2 regions of the Romboutsia sp. LXY-2 genome follow, and region 2 is predicted to be linked to the other one. Evidence: riboswitches for the same ligand, from Rfam matches in the RefSeq annotation. Region 2 holds a riboswitch; the other holds the start of a gene.

Region 1 (12,990 bases), on a different contig from region 2:
ATAGCTATGACACCAACTTTTGACTTAAACGTAAAAGCTGGTGGAATAGGGAAGATGTTTGGCAGAGTAATGTCAGGAGAAAGCGCACTTCTTCAAGAGTATAAAGCATATGATGATGGCGAACTGTTATTAGCACCGACAGCATCAGGAGATATAACAAGTGTAGAACTAGATGGAAGTAAAAGTTTTAGAATAAGTAATGGAAACTTTTTAGCTTGTACTGATAGTATAACACTAGAGACAAAAGCAAGAGTAAAAGGTATTTTTGGTAGTGGAGAAGGCCTATTTGGGCTACGCACTAAAGGTAGAGGTACATTATTTGTAAATTCATGTGGATCAATTTATAAAATAGATCTTAAAGAAGGACAAGAGTATATAATTGACTCAAGCCATTTAGTATTATGGGATAATGATATGCAATACTCTACAGAACTTGCAGCTAAAGGGCTAGCATCATCTTTCTTTAGTGGAGAGGGATTAGTAGCTAGGTTTAGAGGACCTGGAGAGATTTGGATACAAACTAGAAAACCAATAGTTATGTCAAGTAATGGATAGGTCTATACTTATAATAATTTTATGCCCTTAAAATCTAGATAAATAGATTTTAAGGGCATTTTTTGTAAAAACTAAAATAAACTGTATACTTTTTTACAGATGCAACGTTATATAGATGAAAGGAGTCAAAACTTTGAAAAATAAAATTTCTGATATAGAACGGCTGTACATGGAAAAATCTAATATTATATATAAATACTTGCTTAAAATCGGATGTTTAGATGAAGATGCTAGAGATATAGTACAAGATACATTTTCTAAAGCTATAGAAAATCTAATCCATCTAAATGAGAAAAACATATCAGCTTGGTTATTTAAAGTATCGCTTAATAAGTATTATGACTTATGTAGAAAACAAAAAAGATATCCAGTCATAGTCATTGATGAAAATATAATCACAAATCTAATAGAAGACGATAGTGAAACCCTTTTAATAAAAAAAGAAAATAAGCTAGAAGTAGAAGAAATATTAGAAGAGTTAAGTCCAATATATGAAAATCTAATTGTGATGAAATATGATCTTGGACTTAGTTATATCCAAATTGCAAATATGCTAGATATGAAAGAAGAAACAGTAAAAACTTATTTATATAGGGCGAGAAATGATTTTAAAAGAAAGTGGGTTATGAAATATGAAAGATAAGAAAGAAGAAACAATGTTTGATTTTGAAAACAGAGAAGAAAATAAAATTATAAGTAAGGCTAGAAGTAGAAGTTATATGAAAATAATATCTATAAGTTTTGCAATTACAGTATTTGTATTGACTATTGGTATTGCTTCAAAGCTGCAATTATCACCGTATATAATAACAAATAAAATAATAGAAATAGAGAGCTATAATGACGTTGTTGGCGCCAATACTTTTATAGGGCCATGGGATGAAGAAAATAAAATATTCAAAAGTGGAGCTACAGCTATAAGATACAAACTTATAGGAAATAAACCTGTATACATGGGGACAGTAGATATAAATAAAGTTGACTATGAGGATCAATTAATAACAGAAAACGATGGGATATACTCATATTATGGAAATAAGATAATGGAGTTTTATCATCCATTTGTAGAATACGATAAATATTCAAATGACTTAGAAAACATAGATATTATAGATGCTAATAAAAATATCGAAATGGGACTATCATTTGATAAACTATATACTATAGAAGAAGTAGAAAATATACTTCCTAAAAGTGTAAGTATAAACTGGTTATGGGTTGATACTATAAAAGGCGATCAATTAGAAGCGATTAAAAAACTTGATAATGGAGTAACAAAAATAGATGCACAAGTTCTAACACAAAACCAAGTAGTAGGATTTTCTACAATAGGAGAAGATGGTAATCCTAAAGTGAATCCAGTAGATGACTTTATAGAAAATCTTAAGTTTGGAATGAGTAAAGGTGGTAAGTACAAAAAAGATATAAAACATATATATCAATCTCTAGCAGAAAAGGATGAAAACATAGACAAAAATAAGATAAAAATAATGGGTGCTGTAGTAGTAGGAGATAAAGAAGGACTAAATCAATTAAAAGGCTTGGATATAATAAAATCATCAAGTATGGGTGTAACAAATAATAAATACTAATTTAAATAAAGGAGAATAAAGAATGAATAAGATTATTCAGTTTATAGAAAATAAAAAGGTTTTATCATCAGGTATTATATTTGGATTATTATCAATGATCGTAAATATTTTATCTGTTATGCTAATAGGTCAAGCTCATATATATGATATAATACATGCATTTCCAACTGTTATTGTATACGACCCAATAATAAATGCATTGGGAGGTTATGTAGCATCAGAATTAATATTTATCCCATTAGCAGTACTTATAGACTTTATAATAGGAATAATAATAGGATTAATATTAAAAAAATTCACAAAAACAAGAGAAAGTTACATGGTAGGAATTTTAATATTATTTATCGTTTATTGGGTATTAATAACTTATCAATGGTTACCTATAATATAATTTTTGTTAATTAGAAATTATATAAAATTAGATTGAAATTATAATAAAATATCAGGTATATTAGAGAAGTTAGGTCTAATTTATATGATATTTTTTATTATATATTAAGTTAGTGTATATCATAGATTTTATGAATTTGAATATTAATATATTCATATATTAGGAAGTCTATGAATAAGAAAGCCTCTTATTTATTGTAATTTAATCTATACTTGTAGAAGCTATTTTTTTGTCTAAATATGATTTTAACTTATAGTCATTTGAATCAACCAATAGCTTTTTACTATAATTCTTTGTTCTTATTCTAAGGTTTTTGTTTTTGCCAATAGCAAAATATTTATGAGCATACTCAATAGATGTAATCTGTTCAAAGTCTAAGACAGTTGAGTCATGAAATATGATTTTATCATCACTTATTGTGGCAACATTTTTAAAAGATTTTATAAAATCTGCAATTGCTACTATAATCAATACTAAAAATAAAATGATACCAGCAAAATCTTTCGAAGTTGCTACTTTAAAAAATCCTAAAATACCACTAACTCCAATTTTATTTTGGAAAGATAGAAACTCATTTGTATCTCTAATAAACATATCCAAGCAAAGTGATACATTGATAATTAGAATAAATGAAAAGATAATTTTTGAGTTTTTATTTTCTTTATAAGTCATAAAAACTTGGCTTTTTTTACGCGTTTTATTTAATAAATCTTTTTTGTAGATACTATCTTTGTAGCTTATATAGACCATAAAAATAAGGAAACTTATTCCTGATACAATGTTTAACAATAGGTTTTTAGAGAAAATTAAGATACCTATTAAAACTAATATAATGGATGCTCTTATAAAATCATTTTTTGCAATTTTATCTCCTATACTCATAAATATTCCCCCTGGTAACTTTATATAATATGTTTGCGTATATTAAGTGTATCAGAAGAGAAGATGTTTCACTATAAGTTTAGGGTGTATTATTTGTTAGAATAAGGTATAATTAAAAATATATATATAATAATAGGCGATGGAGTTCGCCATTAAATGCTTTGAAGCTAATGACTCCTACTCTTAATAATAAGGGTAGGAGTCTTTTTTATTGGCAAAATGATGTAATCATGAGCATTGTTGTTAGTTTATATATTTACGTAAATAATAATATGGAGGTGGTATTATGAGTGGTATAAAAAAACACTTATTAGAAAACAAATTAATATTTTCAAATTTTGTAAAATGGTTTTTCCTAGCACTTTTATCAGGAAGTGTGGTAGGTGTGGTTATATCCGCATTTTTAAAAAGTCTTCAATTGGCAACTTACTTAAGGGAACAAAATGGATGGTTAATTTATTTGTTACCTTTTGGTGGGGCGGTTGTAAGTTATATATATTTTAAATATGGAAAGGATTCATCTAAAGGAAATAATCTAATAATACAGAGAATTAATGAAGGAGATGGATATATTCCTTTTAGGATGGCTCCGTTGGTATTTTTCGGAACATTTATTACCCATTTGTTTGGAGGTTCAGCAGGAAGGGAAGGGACTGGTGTTCAAATAGGGGCTAGTATCTCTGCTAAAATAAGTAGATTATTAAAACTTAATAAATCGGATACTACAATAATAATTATTAGTGGTGTAAGTAGCGGATTTGGTGTTGTATTTGGAACGCCAATTGCAGGTACGATTTTTGGATTAGAGGTAAGTAATGTTGGAAGAATGAGGTATGAGGCAATTATACCTTGTCTAATTGCAAGTTATATAGGAAATAGTATAGCAACTTTGTTTAAGGTTACTCACACTCACTATCATATGGAAGAGGTAGCTGCAAATAATCCTACTGTTTTTTTAAAGGTTATAATTTGTGCTATATTATTTGGATTGGTGAGCAAGTTGTTTTCTGAAGCTACTCATTATCTAAAAAAATATTTCTCTAAAAAGCTTTCAAAGGACTATATAAAGTCATTTGTAGGTGGGATGATTATTATTGTTTTTGTTTTAGTAATAAATGATAGAAGTTACCTTGGTTTAAGCTTAGATTTATTAAGTAAATCTTTTGAACAACCAGTTGAATCATACTCTTTTATCATAAAGTTATTGTTTACATCTATTACTTTAGCAACTGGATTCCAAGGGGGGGAAGTTACTCCATTGTTTGTAATTGGAGCTACTTTAGGTAATGTTTTAGGTGTGATTATGAATTTACCAATATCTTTTTTAGCTGCTCTTGGAATGATTGGTGTATTTTGTGGAGGAACTAAAACACCTATAGCATCATTTTTTATGGCTCTTGAATTGTTTGGAGGAGGTAATATTAAATTTATATTCTTAGCTTGTGTAATAAGTTATGTTTTTGCTGGTAAGAGTGGCATTTATTCTTCTCAGAAAAACTCTATTATTTAAGAGGTGTTTTTTAAGTTTAGTATAAATAAAAATCCAATAACTTAAGTTATTGGATTTTTATCTATATATTAATATTGTTTATTAAATCTATTTTGTAAAATTGGAATTTACTTATCTACTACTTACCGTATTCGTATAAGTAAACCCATTTGAAACCATAACTTTGAGTGTAGAACATTGGTAATATTGGTATATCAATCATTTTAGGTTGCTCTAGCATACCAATGTATTTGATGTTATCAATGGTAACTATTGGCTCCATGCCTTCGTGATTGATATATAATTTTTTATTATTTCTTTCGCAATACTTGATTAACTCATTTGTAAAATCATGTGGATTTATTATTGGGTTATCTGGCTCAAATTTGTACACATATTTTGGAAGTTTCATTTTTATCCCCTCTTATCTGATTAAATTAACTTACTCTGTACACTTATGTCTATCTAGTCATTCCTAAGAAATAAAGTCTGTTTATATCTTCATTATAGTACCAGTAATATCCAGGTGCAACTGTATTTTACCGTTCTTATTTTATACATAGATTAATATTGTTCATATATGAATTAATTAATTTACGCTAATTCTGACTATTAATTCTGTACGTATCAAACCTAAAAGCTATATTCATTTTTGAAATACATTTACTACCATTTGTATGAATATATAAACTATTTGAAATTAATATTGTGAGTTGATAGGAAGGTTATTTATACTTTTAGTAAGATAGGTATTTAAATATATTAGGATATTTGATTTATTAATTTAGTGGATATTTAGAAGGGGAATTGTATGAGAAGATTATTATTGGTGATGAGTTTAGGAATATTTTTGGTTGGATGTAATAGTAAATATGAAGAGTCGCCTTCTTTTAGTGAAGGTACTACATCTATTTATGGCTTTTCAAATGATAGAGTTGTAACTTATTATGTTGACTGTGAACTTAACAAAATAGGAGAGTATTTTTTAGACTTATCGGCTCATATTCCTAATGGTGATGGCTCTTATAAGGAGCTGATAAAGAGTAGTAAGTTTGAGGTTGGAGCTGATACTAATTTGTTGGTGGATGGAATATTGGTTGAGGAAATTGAGGAAAAAATAAAATCCATAACTAGTGTGGATTTTAGAGAGTTAGAGTATCAGGTTGATGTTTTTGAATCTGAAAAGGGTGAAAAAGGTAGTGGAATAGGCTCTACTTGGGAGATGTTTGGTGAGTAAGATAGTAGATTATATGATTAGTAAGATGCAATATTATAAGGGGGAGATTATTTTGGAGGATACAGTTATAATAGAAAAAATAAAAATTAGAATGGTTTATATATTTTGCTTTATTGCTATGATTACATTTTTTATATCATTTTTCTTTCAAAGTGAAACAATTAAAATCATACTTCTACTGATTGGAACTGCTATATTTATTTTATCTGTAGTATCAAATTATAAATATATTAGATGTAATAACTGTGGTTCTGTCATATGGGTTAGAGGTTTGATTTTTAAAGGTGAACCAAACTTTTGTAAAGATTGTGGCTTTAAAATTTTATACAAATAATGATGTTAGCATATTTAACTTAATATAAATTATAATTAATAACTCTATCTTAGTATAAATGTTACAATGGCTAGGATAGAGCTTTTTTACGTATAGGTAATTTTTTATGTTCAAATACATAACAAATTAAGCTAATAAATTCAAAATAAAAATTTATAAAAAATTTATTGCAACTATTTAAGAAACGTGAAAGTCTAATTGGTGTAAAAGTTAAAGCTTTTATAAAAACATTATAATGTGATGTGTTATAACACAAAAAAATAGATACGGAGGGGTATATGTTAAATGTATCAAAGATTTCTTTGCCAAGTACAAGAAATGAGTTTTCTAAAATAAAACTAGCAAAGGCATCAATAAAGGGGGATTCGAAAGCTTATACTGAATTAGTTAAGCTTTATAAAAATGATTTGTATAAAATAGCTTATAGCTATATTAAGGATGAGCAAAAAGCACTTGATATACTTCAAGATACTACATACAAAGGCTTGTTGAATATAAAAAAATTAAAAGAAGCTAAGTACTTTAAAACTTGGATAACTAGAATTTTAATCAATATAGCGATAGATTATTCTAGAAAAGAATCAAACATAACTTATTTAGAAGAAGAAGAAGCATTTTTAATGAAAAGTGAAAAAAGTATATCTATTGAAGAAAAATTAGATTTGTACGATGCAATAGATATGCTAAGGGAAAATTACAAAATGGTGATTATACTAAAGTACTTTAACGATATGACAGAGGAACAAGTAGCAAATACTATGGAGATTCCTATCAATACTGTCAAAAGTCATTTGAGGAGAGCTAGATTAGAGTTAAAAGATATTTTAAAGGATGGTGAAGTACATGAGTAATAAAAAATATGAAGAAATAAATATACCTTTAAATATAGATGATGTAATAGAAAAAGGAGTATCAAAGGCTTTATCAGAGGGAAAAAATTTAAAATACAATAAATCAAAGAAAATATTTAAAGTAGCAGCTGCAGGTTTAGTAGGGGTAATAACTCTTGGTATAGTTAATCCTGCATTAGCTTCGAGAATACCATTTATAGGTAATGTATTTGAATCAATAGAAGAGAATTTGTACTTCCCAGGAAACTACTCTCAGTATGCTACTTCAATTAATGAAACAGCATATTCAAATGGAATAGGGATTACTTTTAAAGAAGTAGTGTGCGATGGACAATATTTATATGCTACTTTTGTAGTTGAAAATGAAGAGCCATTCCCTTATACATCTTGGGAAAATGGAAAAGAGCTAGATATGAATCAGTTAATAATAGAAGAAAAATATAATAAGTTAGATTTTACTAAAGAAGAGCCGAATATTTCAGGATTTGCAGGGTTAGAAGGTAAGTTTATTGATGAGTATACATTTGTAGGAATTAGAAAATATGATTTAAGCGAGATTAAAGAAGAAATACCAAGTGAATTTAATTTTAAAACAAAGATTGAAGTTGTGATTAATTCACCTGTAATGCTTAATGATAAAAACTATATAAAATCTGGTACTTGGGCATTTAATATTCCTGTTAAGGTGAGTAAAGAATTAAAGGAAGAAATTAAGATAGAAAATGTCGAAAATGAATATATAAAAATTGACTCAGTAATACTTACACCATTTGAAATGAGGATTATAGCAAAGTATAAACAAGGAAATTGGAATGACTATGAAATGAGGGTATATGATAAAAATGGTGAAGAGTTATTTAGCGGTAAAGTTATTGCTGATGAAGATAAAAAGGAAATATGTCCATATCTAGCAGTACCAGAGGATAATAGTGAGGTTAGGATTGTTATTGATAAAGTGACGTGGAAGGAATTACCTGGTCAACCGGGTTCACTTGATGAAGTTGGGAGAGAGCAGATCTTTGATGAGGTTATTGAGCTTAAAAAATAATATTGATGTAGTGTATATTTGGGTTAAGGCTTTTATTTTGTAGAGGATATTCCATCTTTCTGGCTTAATATTATATGGTAACTAGGAAGATGGAATTTATATTGCTATTTCAAGTGTTCACGAAAATTTTTTTTGGTATACATATGTAAAGTTATAAAAAATTAACAACTTTTACATATTATGTACATTAAACTTTGTGGTATGTATAATTAAATTAAAGAATTATTTGTGGAGGGGTAAAAAATGACTACAACTGAATCACTTGAAAATGTTAAAAAAATTATAAAAAAATCTATGGAGCTTTCTAAGTGTAGAAAATGTGAGTGTATGAAAGAATCTTTAGGAAGTATAAAAAATGCACTTTTAAATAATAAGGAAAATAATACATTAGAATTATTAAAAGAAGTAGAAAAGTCATTAGATAAATTTGAGAATATAGAATATGCATGACTTGGATGTAAACACTGCTGGTCGGCAGATATTACAAATACATTTGATGACGCTTTTTCTGGACTAGATAATATCCATTCAATAGAAACATATGATAATAATCATGATAATAAGTTACCTGCTGTAGGAGAATATCATGTGTTATCGTTAGGTTATAAATACCCAATAGCTATATCTACTTTAGGGAATACAGAATTAGCTGATAAAATATCAGAGGTAAAACCAAATGGTTTAAGTATTGTAGGTAAAACAGAAACTGAAAATATAGGTGTTGAGAAAATTATAAAAAACGTAATAGCTACGCCTTCAATTAAGTATATGATTCTTTGCGGTAATGACTCAGTTGGACATTATAGTGGCGATACATTAATATCTCTTATAAATAACGGTGTTGATAGTAACATGAGAGTTATTAACTGTAAAGGAAGAAAACCTATATTATCTAATAGCACATTAGAAGAAATAAGCATATTTAGAAATCAAGTTGAAATCATTGATATGATTGGATGTGAAAACTTAGATAATATTTTAAATAAGATAGAAGAACTATTAAACAAGCATTCATGGGATTATAGATGTGACGAAAAGCATCCTATAATGAATAGTAAATCAATGGAGATCGTAAATGTCATAGAAAAAGATCCTAATAAAGTTAAATTAGACAAGGCAGGATATTTTGTAATTGTACCTAAGCCAAATACTAATGAAATTTTAGTAGAGCATTATAGTAATGCTAATAAATTACTTCGAATCATTAAAGGGGATAATGCAAGAGATATTTATTGGGCTATCATAGAAAATGAGTGGGTTACGGAACTTAGTCATTCAGCTTATTTAGGTAAAGAGCTTACAAACGCTGAAATGTCAATTAAATTAGGATTTAAGTATATTCAAGATAAAGCTTAGTTTTATATTGTGAACCTCTAGAACAATAAATTTAAACTATCGCTCTTTTATTGAACAGAATATTAGATATAATTCTCATGACGATAATTTTATACTAAGATAGTAAATAAGAATTTATTAGAGACGCTATTTTTATTATCGTACAATGGTTATATATCAAATAAGATATTTATGGGGGGAATAGAAATGGAAAGTAAAATGAAAACATATTATATTAAGCAAAATATTTCCTTAAATGATAAGTATTATGTATATGATGTTAATAATGAGCCTTATCTAGAAATAACTAGTAATAATAAATTATTAACAATGGTAGATAGATTATTAGGGTCTATTTTTACATTTGGAAATAAGCTATACATAAAAAATTTAGATGGAAAAGAGATTGTAACTATAAAAAAGAAATTTGGATTCTTTAAAGAGGAATATGATTTCTATAATGAAAAAAATATTATAGCATCATTTAAACAACACATTATTTCAATTAAACCTAAAATATCGATTATCACAGATAATGATAGCTATTTAGTTAAAGGCGATTTAATGGCTAGAAGTTTTACTTTTTCTAAAAATAATATGGATATCGCAAAAGTAGAAAAAGTTTTACTTAGTTTTAAGGATAGCTATAAAATTAATATTATTGAAGATGAAGAAGAAATTATATGTTTATCGATATTAATAGCAATTGATAATTCTATGCATAATTAAAATACATGAAAAATTACTAGACGTTGTAAAATATAGCGTGTTTATTTAGTGAATGCTACAATAAACATAAGTTCACAATAGTTATAAATTATATATTAGGGGGGAAACAAGTGGAAGGTGTATGGGTAATGACAATAGGTACAATTTTTTCAAAACTAATTTTTAGTTTTTTATTTCATATATTGAATTACAAAATATGTGGAGTACTTGAGTCCATGCAAAGTGACTTAGGTAAATTAAGTAATACAAATAGATGTATTATATACTTCGCAGGGGGCACTACATAGCCTATGGTAAAATTTATGTTTATAGATGGAAGTCAGATAGAAGGATTACTTGGAAAGATAAGAGTGAAGGATAGTTAATATTAAAAGATTGAAAAAATATTAAAAGAGATAGATGGACCGTATATGAAAACTACTACCTCTAGAGTATATAAAGTATAATTAAAGGAATGTAAATCCAAATAAAAATAGCCATAATCCTAAGGACATTAATACTAATTGAGTCTTTAGTTTTTTTATTTGTACTTTTTTAACTAAGTAAAGTATGAAAATTTGAATAGGAACAAACCATGTAAATAGTTCATAGGACTTATGATAAGTAATAAAATTATTAGTATAAGTATCTCCAAATAGGTTAGTAAGGAGATAAGATTCTAAGCTATTCATGATAAATATATATATTACACACGAAAAAATCAATACAGTTTTTAAATTAAATTTACTTAAGAAGTTCAAGGAATCACCACCTTATGACATATATAATAATTGTATAGTTAATGGTTAAAAATGTAAATATGATTTTATAAAGGGGTAAAGATTATAGGAGATTTTTCGAAAGAGTGATAAATCATATGACATAAATGGGAGGGGCTAGATGAATATAATAAAAATAGATGGAGTAACAGATTGTTACCCTGAACAGATTGAAGGCACAACAGAGTGGTATTACTGCAAAGAAAGTAAAAATAGCTTTTGTGATTTATATGAGGCAGAGGAAATAATTAAGGCTGGGGAAAAATTTAATGGTATGAATTGTCATCTAATTCATTTTCCAGAGGGGACAGTTCATAGCCCTTTTGAATATAGAGAAAACTTATATGTAGAAAGCCCAGTTTGGGATGATGGTAAGATATTCTTTTTAAGTGTTGATTTTTGTGAACAGATAATTCAGATAAGTCGTTATTTTCCAGAGGAGAGAAGACTTGAAATAATTAAAGAATTACCATTAGATACAGTTGAAGATTGCTATAATCTTACGCTAAAAACATCACCTCTAATGCTTTGTAGAGATGCAAATAAGGAGGTATATGAGATTTTTTGGCCAGAAAATAAAAAGATAGAGATAGGAAAAACAGAGGCCCTATTATTTCGCGATGGAAATGACTTATATTTTTCTGAGTGGTATGAGGATCCAGAATATCATGAAAATGTAATAATACGAGATATAGATACAGGAAAAATAAAAGAAAAGCTTGGGGGATATTTGTGTAGACTACCTAATGGAGTATATTGGAAGATTTAATTTATAAAATTATATAAATTAAAGATCAAAGCCTAATTTAAAAGATTAGTTATAGGGGGAGTACTTAATATGGAGAAAAAGAATGCAATAATAATTGGAGCATCAATTATTATAGGTTTTATGATTTTGGGTGGAGCTATAATTATAGCATTAAAGGATTTTACTCAAAATAGTAAAGTTAATTATGGTAGATACGAAATGATAAGCAACGACTCAAACTTGATAATATTAGATACAGCTACAGGAAGATACTGGAGAAAATATATTAATCCATCAGAAGGACCAACTGATTGGACAGAAGAAGCAACGGATTTTTTTAATAAATAGAAATGTTTAAGATTCTAAAAAATTATATCGAGATACATATTTAAATTAGCAGAGGTGAAGTATGAGAACCGAAACAGAAATGATGGAATTGATTTTAAAAGTAGCTGAAGATGATGAACGTATTCGTGCAGTATACTTAAATGGTTCAAGGGCTAATCCTAATATTACTAAAGATATTTTCCAAGATTATGATATTGTTTATGTTGTAGATGAAACTCTATCTTTTATTAAGGATGAGAATTGGATTGATATATTTGGTAAAAGACTTTATATGCAGTTACCAGAGAAATTAGATAATGAACTTGGATTAGATGTAAATTTAGAGCAATGCTATGGTTACTTAATTCAACTTGCAGATGGTAACAGATTGGATTTGCGTTTAATGAATTTAGATTATGCTAGGGAGCAAATAGTAAGTGACAAACTTACAGTTATATTAAGAGACAACGATAATCTATTACCCGCAATTCCTAGTTCTTCAGATATAGATTATTGGATTAAGAGACCAACTGAAATACAGTTTATGGCATGTTGTAATGAATTTTGGTGGTGTTTGAATAATGTTGCAAAAGGAATGTGGAGAGAAGAAATCTTATATGTAATGGATATGTTAGATTCTGTTATAAGAGTTGAACTTAAAAATATGCTTATATGGTATGCTGGTGTGAAAACTGATTTTTCTGTAAGTGTTGG
Region 2 (12,990 bases):
AAATACATCTTTAGAAACCTTAAACTTCATACTGTACCTCCTTAATTCTTATCCCTATAACCTATATCATTGGTTAATTATTCTTAATATTGTATAGATTATTGTTCATTATAATTCTTTTTATTCTTTTATATTTAGATATAAGTGTATCGCTTTAACCATATATTGTCAAAGATATTTTATCCGATGTTATTTATATTGTATTTTTTTATTTTAGAAGATATAGTAAGTATATTGATTAATTAAAAGGGTTGGTGAATTTATGAAAGAATTAATTTTAGTTTATTTGATAGTAATTAATATTACTGGATTTTTTACTATGTATATTGATAAAAAGCGTGCTATAAATAATCAATGGAGAATAAAGGAAATCACGCTAATATGGATATCAATTATTGGTGGAAGTATAGGCTCACTAATTGGAATGTATACTTTTAGACATAAAACTAAGCATAAAAAATTTACAATTGGTGTACCATTTATTATATTATTACAAATAGTTTTGTTTTTTATAATTCTATTACTATAATAAAATGTATTAAATACTACTACATTTTAGATTTAGGCTATGTTAGACTTATCAATAGTAAATTATAAATATTAAAAATCCATCCAACAGAATCTATTGGATGGATTTTTTACTTCGTATTATACAACAATGCAAACTTTTTTGATAATATATTATCTTAGTTTAAAAGTTTTTGGTGCTAGGCTATAGCTAACCATTAAGGCTAATACTATATATATAAATGTTAATATTACAACCCATATACTAAACACCGATGATGTAGTTTCTATTTGTAAACAAATATAGCTAATCATATATACTCCAAAATTTATCATACTAAAAATAGGGCTTTTTATTTGCAATTGCTTAGTATAAGGCTGTATTACATAGTACATAACTAAATAATGTGTTGAGAAAAATACTGATAAGAATATTATCGCTATAAATGTGGGAATCATTTCTATAATACTACTAGTGTGCCCACTTGCTATAGTCATCCCTACAATCCCACTACATAGAACTAATGCTGGGATAAGGTTTAGTCCTACTATTTTTCTTAGTCTTATTTTGAAGTTTGTAAGTATAGCATCACCTTGTCTGAAGTAGCTATATCTTAGCATACTTAAATCACAATTCAAAAACATAGATTTGCAGATTTTTTCTCCTAAAGAAATAAAGTACATAAAAATAACCCATGAAGTAGTACTATTTTTTATAATATTAAATATATTTTCTTTTTGGTTAGGCATAATTATTGTCAATCCTATTACGGCTATACTTATAAGTCCTATTATCACACTTCTTAGCCTAACCCCTCTATTGATTATATAGTCATATCTAGAGAAAAATATAGAATTTAAGTATTCATATCCTTCTTTTTCTTTATGTAATTCTAGATTAGGTTGTGTATTTGCTATTTTTTCTTCTTTAACTTTAACTTCTGCAAAACTAGCCTCAGCCATAATTGTTTCTGTATCTTTTATTGATTCTGCTGTTAATAATTCTTTTGATAATTTGTTAAATTTATTATATCTTATTATTCCTACAAAACTTGCTATTGCAATAATCACTGCCATTACTATAAATGGTATTGTAAATATTATTTTTGTAAAATCAATTGTATATTTTAAAAATGGAAGTAAGTAAGCTAAAAGAGCTCCTACTATCATAATAATAGATACAATGATTACTTTATCTCCTATTATAATTTTTGTTTTCTCATATATTTTAATAGATAAGTACTCACAAATCATTCTAAAGCATATCATTTCTACTAAAATTATAAATCCTTCTATAAAACTCCCCATTAGCAATGTTGTAAACGGAACAAAGAATATAATATCTGTTAGGTTTTTGTAGATAAGCTGACCTATATAGAAATCTTTTGGGTTTACTCTCATTAGCTTGATCATATTAAAGGCTTTAGGATTATTTTTATTTATAATGTATACATTTATTATTGAACCTAATATAAAATTTAAGAAGAATAATATATGAAGGGCATAGATTTTTATATCTATGTTCATCACTGAATCTTTTAAAAAAATCGCTGGTATAAAAATCATTATACCTATGTAAAATCCCTTTTTTATAAAACCAAATAAGAATTTTAAAATTTCACTTATTACACCTAATGTTATTTTTATTTCTAACTGCGCATATAGTTTTTCAGATATACAATTTTTTATAATAGGCACTTTTTTTAGAAAATATATCAAAGTATTTGCACCTTGAGCAAAAGATACTTTGTAAGTATTTACAAATGTTCTATACATTAGCTTCCTCCTTTAAGATTTGCATAATTTTTTCTTCAAATCCTGGGCTATGTAAAGTTTCTGTGTCTATTTTATTTAATTCTCCATTATTTAGTACAACTACTTCGTCACAAAGGTCTGTGGCAAGTTGTAGTATATGAGTTGAAAATATTATTATATGATCTTTTTTGATTTCTTTTAGTAGCTTTTTGATTTCAAGCGCAACTACTACATCAAATGATGTTAGAGGTTCGTCTAGAAGTATTACCTCTGGTCTTGTTATCAAAAAACAAAGCATTTGGATTTTATTTTTCATTCCATGGGAGTAGCTTTTTATAAGTTTATGGCTATCCTCTGTGTTGATTTTTATGAGTTGTAAGTATTCATTTATTGATTTTAGGTTTTCTATTTTGTCTTTATTAATATCTATAAAGAATTTTATAAATTCGTATCCTGTTAGAAATTCTGGTAGTACTGCATCTGAAAATACATATCCGATTTGATGATATTTAAGTGATGTTTGTTTTTGCGATTCGTCTTCGATTTTTATGCTTCCATTATCGTAGGGTATTTCTTCACTTATGCAATTAAATAGTGTAGTCTTTCCTGCTCCATTTCTACCTAATAGCCCATAGATTTTTCCTTTTTCAAAGGTGAAGCTTGCATTGTTCAAAACTTGTTTACCTTCATATTTTTTCTGTATGTTATCTAGTATTAGTTTCATTCTTATCCCCCATTTATTATTTATATACTGTTAATTCTATCACAACAAACTAGAGAATAGATTATTTCTCTCATTTCTAATTAAATACATTGTAAATCAGTAATCCTTACATAAAAAAATAATTCCTCTTTTATTTATAAGCGACAACACGAAAAGTGGTATAATATCGATAAATTCTAGTGAAGTATAATTGATATAAATATTATCATCTTATAGATTTTGAATTGCACCTGGTTCTTTTCTCATTTCAAAAATCATATGTATAAAACTTTTATAATAAGGTATAAACAAACCATCATCAATCATTTTTAATATTTCATCTTTATCTGCCCATTTAACATCTTTAACTTCTTCATACTGAAGACTTAATTTAGTAATATCAACATCATTTTCAATTATATAATAATCATCAAATCCATATTCAAAATTTATAGTTAAAAATGGTCTCTCACTTGATAAATCAACACTATATCCTATTTCTTCTAAAACTTCTCTGTTTGCGGCTTCAGAACTGGTTTCTCCAGCTAGTGAGCTACCTCCAACTGTTACATCCCACATATTAGGAAATCCATCTTTAAATGGTTGGCGTTGTTGGATAAGCATTTCATTTTTAGAATTAAAAATACAAACATGGACTACTGTATGATATTCATCTTTTCCTAGCTTTTCTCTCCTTTTTATAGTTTTATCCATAAATACCCTATCTTTGTTATACACATCCCATAATTCCATTATTCTTTCCCCCTTTTAATGTATTGATTTTACCTATCATTTAATCATCAATCTATATAAGCTATTAAAGAAATAGTAAAAGCCAGAAAACACTATTATTGCATTAGCTGGCTTATATATCTAATAATTTATTAATTCTTCTATATTACCATAATTACTGTCATACTCAATAAATTTTCTTAAGTTCTTAACTCTTATATTTACCATTGCTGCTACAAAGCAGAAAAAAAATAATGAAATCATTACTAATCTAATAGAAAATATCTCTCCTAAAACCCCACCCATAACTTGACCTATAGGTATTAGGCCCATACTTACAGTTGATGTTATTGCCATAACCTTGCCTCTTATTTCAGATGGTACAACTGTCATCATAGAAGTTGATGCTATAGTATTTGCAAATGAATTAAATATAAAAGCTAAATATATAAATATTAACATTAGATAATAATTATTTGTAAGCATAAAACAAAGGAATAATGCAGTTTGGCTTATTAGTGATAATCTATATATATTAAATTTATGCTCCCTTTTTATATTTACTATTGATAAGATTATACTTCCACTCATTGCTCCAAGTGCTAATACAGTCATAGCAAAACCGTACTTACTAATACCTAGAAATGGCATTTCCTTAAAGTATGGTACAAATAGTATAACTGCAGAATTAGCAAAAAAATTTATCATTGCACTTGACATAAAATTATTCCTCAATACTTTAAAGTTTTTTAAGTAATTAAACCCTACTTTAAAATCTTCAAAGAAAGTTATTTCTTTATCTTCTATGTTTACCTTAGGTATACTTATAAACATCTCTGTAAAGCCAGAAAATAAATATGATATTCCATTAAATAAAAACATATAAGGAGCCCCTAGTGCCACATATAACACTCCTCCTACTGCACTTCCAATCATATCCATACTTGATTGTGCAAGACTTGTCACAGAGTTTGCTTTTACAAGTTTTGACGATGGCACGATATCTGGTCTTGTTGAAATTATTGCAGGATTAAAAAATGCAGAACACACTCCATTTAATATTCCTATAACAAATACCATCCAAACTTGAATAAAACCAGTAATAGCTGCTACACCTACAAATGTTACAAATATTCCTCTTAATAAATCTGTTGCTACTATTATCTTTTTTCTATCCCATCTATCAACAAAAACCCCTGCAAATGGTCCAAGAATTATTCTTGGTATCATGGAAAGTGCACTTAATAATCCCATTAATGCAGTTGAACCAGTTATTTCTAGTATCCAAAAGTCTAGAGCTATAATATAAATCACATCACCAAGTACTGAAACTAACTGACCTTGCCACAGTAAAAAGAAATTCTTATTCCATAATTTCCCTTTATGCTTAACTTTATTTTCCAAGGTATATCCCCCTTAAGTTACTATATTTCTATTTTAACTATACTTCCACTTGGATCTTCAACATCAACAATTACCAAACCTTTATGATTTTTATTTAAATACTTTAAACCTTTTATTAAAGCCTTTTTATTTTTAATTTTAAATATTTCATTGGCAATATTCTGCTTAACATCATTATCTATATCTATATTTGATGGCCACTTTCCTAATCTTACAAATGTTATAATTGCAAACATAGGTAGCCTAATATTTATTTTTTTGCTAGAAGCCTCATCTTTAATTGAAATTTTCAACTGGATCACCCCTTAAGCTATTTCTACTATAATTTTATCTCCATCTTCACTATCTACTTCTACTATTCTACCAACAAACCCACTATCTATCGCCTTTATTATTTTGTCTAAATCCACATCATATTTACCTAACTTATCCTCACATACACTTGTACTACCACCTAAAATCTTAATAAACTCTATTGGTATATTTACACTTACTCTTTCTCCATCTTTACTTTTTACTCTGACGTAAAACATCTTTCCTACAGCATCATTTTTAGGTAAATTGAAAAATTCATCTTTTTCATCATAACTTTCTTTTTTATCATTACTTTCTAATGCATCAAGTAATTTTATTCCTTCCTCTGCCGTAATTTTGCCTTCTTCAATCATTTTTAAAATTCTTTTTTTATCTTCCATATTAACTACTCCTTTATTTTCTATAATTTTTTTAATAAATTAATAGCTTCATCAGAGCTAATCTCTCCATGTTCTAACATATCCATAATTCTTTGCTTTTCCTTTGAAGTATCTTCCTTTATGGTTAATCCTAATATATTATTTATAGTGTCTAGCTTTCCTCTAACTGTAGGGTAAGATATTCCTAAATGCTTCTCTACATCTTTTATATTTCCTCTACATGCTAAAAACACCTCTACAAAGTTTAATTGTTCTTTTGATAGTTGTTCAAACTTAGAAAATGAAAATTCATTTTCAATTAATGTATTACAATGACTACACTTTAACTTAGTAATTTTCATTTGTTCTTCGCAAACTGGACATTTAGTTATTACTTTATACAAATTATCACTTCCTTTTAATATAAGTATATTCACATATTTTAATTTTGTCATCTATTTTATTAATATTTTTAAACTTATTTTTAAATATATTAATTTTTTTTATATATTTAATTAACTATTTTAATATCATCATCACCAATTTAAATATTTTTAATTCACATATTGATACTTTAATACGTAAAAAAGGCTATATTTAAACTTACATGTAAAACTCATAAGATTTCTCAAATGAAGTAATTCATAAAGTAAAATATAACCTTTAAAACCATTATTATTTATATCTTTATTAGTTAATACTATTTTTAAAGATATATACTATTGTATAATCTCAATCTCTTTACTTTCTTTCGTTTTTTCTTTTTTCTCAGCTATAAAGGCAGCTATTAAAATAATACAACCTCCTATAATCTGCCATACTGACAATGGTTCTCCTAAAAAAACTACACTAAAAAATATTGCAGATACAGGATCAATATATCCTAAAAAGGCAGAACTTTGAGCTCTTAAATCTTTAATAGCTGAGAAATATAAGCAGTAAGCAACTGTTGTATGTAATCCACCTAAAATAATAATATTTAAAAGACTTTTTATATCTGGTATTCTTAGCATACCTCTAAAAATAATAAATGGTAATAATACTATTGCTCCTGCAAATAATTGAATAAACGTTCTTTCATAGTCCCCAAATCCTTTAATAAATTTATTCAACATAATTACAGATGCATATAAGCAGGCTGCACCTAGTGCTAATAATATTCCTTTAATATGGTTAAATTCACCTTGATATAATTCACCCTGACTCTTTACTATTAAAATTAGCCCGGCCATTGCTATAATTACAGAAACAGTTCTTTTTATTGTAAATTTCTCCTTTAGAAATATAGGTGATAAGAAAACTACAATAACCGGAGCAAAGTAATAGCTAAGTGTAGCATTTGATATCGTAGTATAATCATAAGACTTAAATAATAATACCCAGTTAAATCCAATGGCAATCCCAGAAATTATTAATAATTTTAATCCTTTCTTTAATTCATCATCAGACTTATACAAACTAGAAATAGATTTATTTTCCTTTTTAAAATTAACAATTAAAATAATACCTAAAAGAAAACTAGCAATCAAAGCCCTTAAAAAAGCAATTTCAAAAGAATCTAAATTAATATTCTTAACAAAAACCCCCAAACTTCCCCAAGTAACCATAGCAACAATAACCTTTAAAATAGCACTCATTATATCCCCCCACTAATATTTAATTGATAGTTAAATATTAGCATATTAGCACATAACTTTTTCAATTTTTTCTTCTCTTATCCCTCAAAAAATATTCAAGAGCTATTTAAGTAATAATATCGGTTAAACCAGCGTATGGATAAATATGATATAGCATTCATTCGCAGACCCGATTTTGGTCTGCATGAAAGCTATATCATATTTCATCCCGAAGCGGTATAACCATCCTATTATTAATAAATAGCTCTAAATATTATCTAAATCCTATTACGGCTGCTCCTAGTGCACCAACTATTTGTGTATCTTCAGCGATAAAAACCTTCTTATTCAAGTTTTCCTCAACCATACTAACTAAAACAGAGCTCTTAGCAAGTCCACCTGTAAAAGCGATTTCATCAACTATACTACCTCTTGATAACATTGCTGTAGACTTATTCGCTATAGACTTAAGTATTCCCGATGCAATACTTTCTTTTTCAACATTTTGAGCAAGTAAACTAACAATCTCAGACTCTGCAAATACAGTACACATACTAGAAATATTTTGTGGTTTAGCATCTCTAGCTAAATTATCAATTTCAAATATATCACTACCTAAGATATTTGATGTTACTTCTAAAAATCTTCCTGTTCCAGCTGCACATTTGTCATTCATAATAAAGTTAATAACGTTTCCTTCTTCATCTACGTTTATGACCTTACTATCCTGACCTCCTACATCTAAAATGGTTCTTACATTCTTATTTAAGAAATGAATTCCTTTTGTGTGACAAGTTATTTCTGTTACTTTCTTATCTACAAAATCCATAGTAACTCTACCATAACCTGTTCCAACTACTTTTTTTATATCCTCTTTATTTATTTCACTAGTTAATAAATCATAAATCTGTTTTGATGTATTTTTCGGACTCCAGCCTGTTGGCATTATTATCTTTTTTACTATATCTACTCCGTCAAATAATACACCCTTTGTTGCTACCGAGCCTGAATCAATGCCTATACTATACATAGCCCCTCCTATTTTACACAAACATCTTCTTCTATCATTTCAACAAATGCTTCAAATCTAGTTCTTAATTGTTCAACGTCAGATCTTGAATAATCAGTCTCTATTAGCATAAATGGTTTATTTTTCTTTTGGTTTACAAATTCTTTCATTCTATAACTCTCTACATTGAAGGTATGGCAAGCTTGTAATACAACATCTACTACTGCATCTATTTCATACTCATCTATTAATCTATCAATTAACTCTACTCTATTGTCATTATTCATCATACAAGAACATCCCAGATTAAGATATTTCTTAGTTAATGCATCATATACATCTTCCGTATTTTCATCTACTAATAAATCATTTGATCTAATACCTCCACATAATTCAAGGGCAACTACAGACGCTCCACTATCTTCTAAAGTGTTAATTATTTTATCGCTTATTCCTCCTATTGGTGATCCTGTTATTAATATTCTAGGTTTATTTTTATTATCTGGACCTTCTCCTCTTTCAAATCTTTCTTTTGTAGAGTCTATTGTTTCTCTTAGAGATTTTTTTAGCTCATTTCTATCAAACTTAAAGCCTGATTGATATAATACATTATGTAATTCCATACCTGTTAAAGGAGATGGATTTTGCTTTGCTAGTCCATAGAATTCTTTTAATAATCTTCTTTCTTCATTCTTATCTTTAATAGCATCTCTTATATCATCTTCTGTTATTGTAACGCCTAAAGATTTTTCAACTTCTTCTTTTAATATTTTTATTTCTTCTCTCCAAAGTTTGAAAGTATATTCCCCTCTTTGCATATTAGGTAAATGCATTACATGAGTAGACTTAACCTTTCCTAGTTCCTCATACATCTTTTTCTTACCATCACAAGTAGTTTCTCCTATTAATAAATCTGAAAAATAAAAATATGGACAAGTATCAGTTATAGCATGACCGTAACTAGATTTTATTAATGGACATAAGTTTCTTGGTAAAACCTTTTCAGCATCAGGTATGGGCTCCTCACTAACACCACATACCCCTACTACTGAAGCTTTTGCAGCCATTGGTATTTCAACTGGTGTATATGCACAAAATACTCCAACTAATTTTTTACCACTTTCTTTTAGTTCTTTAGCTTTTATAAACCCCATTCTTCTTGCTTCATTAAAAGTATCAAAATTACTAGGTAAATTATTCATTATTTATCCCCCTAAAGTATTATTTTCTAACAAAATTTTACCATATTATATCTATTTATTATTATTGTTAATATCTATACCAGTAGTAACATTTATAGATATTAACAATCATTCTTCTTATCAAAATATTATAGTCAAAATGAAAATATCAAAAAAGATGATTCTATTAATTATAAATATAATAATTCCAAGTTATTTTTCTAATTAAATTGTTAAATATTTACATCAAATTACTCCTCTGCTACAATCAATATAAGTCATAAATATATTGGGGGGTTCTATGAAAAGTTCAGTATTTGAAGCGTATAGTGCTGATGAGTTACTAACACATCTAAAAGCAAAGGAAGATTATATTGTTATTAAAGGAGCATACTGTGAAAAAGTATATGAGCTAATGAAAACTCATCTTAGTGAAACTGAAACTATGGGGTTTGAGTTAGGAAGTGGTGGTGTGATAACAATATTAGCTAACATAATAAACAACCTTAGGGATTTTATAAAAAATGACCAAGAAGTTGATAAAACTACAAAATTAATAGAAAAAAAACTAAATATATATAAAGTACATTCTTTAGCAAAAAATGAAATTGTACTTAAATTAAAGCAACTAGATTATTAATCTAAAGATTAGTATATTGGTATAACTTTGTTACGTGAGTTATATACAGATTATGAACCATCGTAATTTCATTGAACGTAAAAAAAGTATGGTATCCCATACTTTTTCTTTGTTATAGCCTAAATTTAATATATATTAGTTTATACAAATATTTTCTTTAGATTCTTCTTTGTTATCATCTTCTACAGATAAAAATTTAGTAGCTGTTAGCTTAATCCCGATAGCTCCAATTGGTGCAGTTATTAATACACTTAATATTGCTATTGCCTGCATTATTTCTCCACCTAAAACTCCCATTTGAAGTGGTATAGCAGCTTTTGCTGATTGAACTGTAGCCTTAGGTAAATAAGCAATTACACAAAATAACTTTTCTTTCTTGCTTAAATCCGTACCAATAAGAGATATAATTACACCTATAGAACGAATAAACAGTGAGCAAGTAAGTAGTAATAATCCTATTAAGAAATACTCTCCAACTAAAGTTGGGTTAATTGCCATACCTACAAATGAGAATAAATATAACTTACCTATCTTCCATATACCATTCATCTTTTCTAATATATATTTGCCACTAACTTCTATATTATTTCTAATATAAAAACCAAAAACCATAATAGTCAATAATGAATTAAACACTTCAATATGATAATTTTTCTCTATAAATCTCATAGCTAAACATATAAGTAAAGCAACAAGAGCTTTCAAGCTTTTATTTGGTATTTTATCAATTATTTTATAACTTAATTTAAATACTAGGTAACCTATTATAATACTTAACACAATAGTTGTAGGTATAAGTATTAATTGGTAAGCTATTGAAATACTTTCACCTGTAGTGCTCTGCATATATATTCCTAAAAAAGTTGTAAATAGGGTAATAGCTATTGTATCATCAGCTGAAGCTCCTACTAATAACATTTGTGGTATTGCTTTATCTTGACCAATCTTTCTTTCAATTAACGAAATCATTGATGGTATAAGTACAGCTGGACTAACTGCAGCTATAATAAATCCTAATATAGCACCTTGAATAAAAGTAAAGTCTAATAAAATCATAGACATAATTGCAATTGCAAAACCTTCTAGTGTTGCAGGTATTACACTAAGCAAAACTGCCGGGCGCCCTATTTGCTTCATTTGGCTAACACTTATTCCTAACCCTCCAATAAATAGAACTATTACTAAAGCAATATCCTTTATAGTTGGTGCTAATAGAAGTGTACTTTCAGGTATTAAATTAAAAAATGATGGACCAATTATCATACCCATTATCATCATCCCTATTAATGATGGTAACTTAAATTTTTCTGCTATTATTCCTGAATAATTTGCTATTATTCCTATTAGCAATAAACTCACTAAAAATATTATTATCATTATATCCTCCCAATATCTTAATATATTTGCACAAAAAAACAGACTCCTACCCTTATAAAAGAGTAGGAGTCATTAGCTTCACGCGTTTAATGGCGAACTCCATCGCCTATTCAATATATATATAATATCATATTATTTAAAATTTGTAAATTATGCTATGCTATTCTTTTAGCATTATATAATCAGTATAGTAATTATTGGTATTTTGGTGATTGCTTTGTGTTAATATCTTTATTAAAAAATAATTATCTTCTAATTCCTCATAATCTAAAACATAATAATTCCCTATAATATCATTAAATTCCGTATAAGTAATGATCCTCTTTTTTAAAATACTGTTAAGTGAATTTAACTCTTCTTTTAAATCCATTATATACACTTCCTATACATTTCTTATAATATTTCTATTTAGTTTCTTCCATGAGTGATCTTTATATTCGTCCACTGTTATTAATTTTTATTAATAGAGTTTATATTTTTCTAGTCTATTAATTAGATACTATATAAACTTTCTTAACCATTTTTTTGTTTCTTCATTTGCAAATGTTGCATCTACACTATCTAAATATATATTTTTATAATCTTCTCTATCCATTTCAAAGCTCTTATCGATTGCGTTAAATTCATTTGTTAAATCAATATTTGATACAGTTCTGTTATCAGTATTTAAAGTAACTTTCACACCATCCTTATAGAATTTGTAAAAAGGATGATCTTTATATGAATTAACTGCTTTAGTTTGAACATTACTTGTTGGGCACATTTCAAGAACTATATTATTTTCCTTAACTATTTCATAGGCTTCTTTTATATCTTTTATTCCAACACCATGACCAATTCTCTCAGCTTTAAGTATTTTTACTGCTTCTAGTACGTTCATTCCACTAGCTGCTTCTCCTGCATGGATTGTAACTCTGTACCCATATTTTCTTGCTAAGTCTATTGGCTCCTTAAAATCTTCACAGGGTCCTTCATTTTCTGGGCCACATAAATCTATTCCAACCACTTTATTATTTAGGTATTTTTTACCTTCCTCAACTACTAAAAATGCATCTTCAGTAGTCATAGTTCTCATACAACTTAATATTAAGTTTGCTTTTACTTCATAAGTATTCTCAGCTTCTTCTATTCCTTCAATAATACTTTCTATAACTTCACTAATGCTTAACCCATTTAAAGTATGAAGCATTGGTGCAAATCTTATCTCCATATATTTTAAATTTTCTTTACTTGCGTCCTCTAAAAGCTCAAAGGTAATCCTTCTTAAACTTTCCTTAGTTTGCATTACCTTATTAGGCAAATCAAATCTTTTTAAATATTCAACAAGAGAAGTACAATCTAGAGGTGCTCTTACCATATCTTTTATTGTATCTATCTCTAATGATGGAAGTT

The links. A riboswitch is a leader RNA that binds a small molecule or an ion and turns the genes downstream of it on or off. The one in region 2 is predicted to bind fluoride.
Region 1: another riboswitch for fluoride. It lies ahead of ACI48P_RS04165 (voltage-gated chloride channel family protein); the one in region 2 lies ahead of ACI48P_RS06260 (cation:proton antiporter domain-containing protein).

Annotation. Positions count from the first base shown of each region.
Region 1 covers NZ_JBKFGI010000001.1:846,614-859,603, reverse strand. The annotation lists gene ACI48P_RS04190 (TIGR00266 family protein) at 1-555, shown strand, start outside; gene ACI48P_RS04185 (RNA polymerase sigma factor) at 689-1,198, shown strand; gene ACI48P_RS04180 (anti sigma factor C-terminal domain-containing protein) at 1,188-2,147, shown strand; gene ACI48P_RS04175 (hypothetical protein) at 2,170-2,538, shown strand; gene ACI48P_RS04170 (hypothetical protein) at 2,740-3,420, opposite strand; fluoride riboswitch at 3,547-3,607, shown strand; gene ACI48P_RS04165 (voltage-gated chloride channel family protein) at 3,707-4,930, shown strand; gene ACI48P_RS04160 (hypothetical protein) at 5,049-5,321, opposite strand; gene ACI48P_RS04155 (hypothetical protein) at 5,721-6,146, shown strand; gene ACI48P_RS04150 (Rpo12/RPC10 RNA polymerase subunit family protein) at 6,199-6,480, shown strand; gene ACI48P_RS04145 (sigma-70 family RNA polymerase sigma factor) at 6,759-7,331, shown strand; gene ACI48P_RS04140 (DUF4179 domain-containing protein) at 7,324-8,379, shown strand; gene ACI48P_RS04135 (hypothetical protein) at 8,623-8,829, shown strand; gene ACI48P_RS04130 (DUF4346 domain-containing protein) at 8,860-9,735, shown strand; gene ACI48P_RS04125 (LURP-one-related family protein) at 9,922-10,443, shown strand; gene ACI48P_RS04120 (hypothetical protein) at 10,554-10,730, shown strand; gene ACI48P_RS04115 (hypothetical protein) at 11,323-11,970, shown strand; gene ACI48P_RS04110 (hypothetical protein) at 12,040-12,297, shown strand; gene ACI48P_RS04105 (aminoglycoside 6-adenylyltransferase) at 12,359-12,990, shown strand, end outside.
Region 2 covers NZ_JBKFGI010000003.1:90,180-103,169, reverse strand. The annotation lists gene ACI48P_RS06325 (B3/B4 domain-containing protein) at 1-30, opposite strand, end outside; gene ACI48P_RS06320 (DUF1294 domain-containing protein) at 263-529, shown strand; gene ACI48P_RS06315 (hypothetical protein) at 682-2,283, opposite strand; gene ACI48P_RS06310 (ABC transporter ATP-binding protein) at 2,276-2,986, opposite strand; gene ACI48P_RS06305 (NUDIX hydrolase) at 3,197-3,718, opposite strand; gene ACI48P_RS06300 (MFS transporter) at 3,839-5,101, opposite strand; gene ACI48P_RS06295 (hypothetical protein) at 5,122-5,394, opposite strand; gene ACI48P_RS06290 (SHOCT-like domain-containing protein) at 5,407-5,796, opposite strand; gene ACI48P_RS06285 (DUF2089 family protein) at 5,817-6,179, opposite strand; gene ACI48P_RS06280 (DMT family transporter) at 6,495-7,412, opposite strand; gene ACI48P_RS06275 (acyl-CoA dehydratase activase) at 7,666-8,421, opposite strand; gene ACI48P_RS06270 (double-cubane-cluster-containing anaerobic reductase) at 8,430-9,602, opposite strand; gene ACI48P_RS06265 (hypothetical protein) at 9,883-10,221, shown strand; gene ACI48P_RS06260 (cation:proton antiporter domain-containing protein) at 10,357-11,598, opposite strand; fluoride riboswitch at 11,655-11,714, opposite strand; gene ACI48P_RS06255 (hypothetical protein) at 11,759-11,968, opposite strand; gene add (adenosine deaminase) at 12,098-12,990, opposite strand, start outside.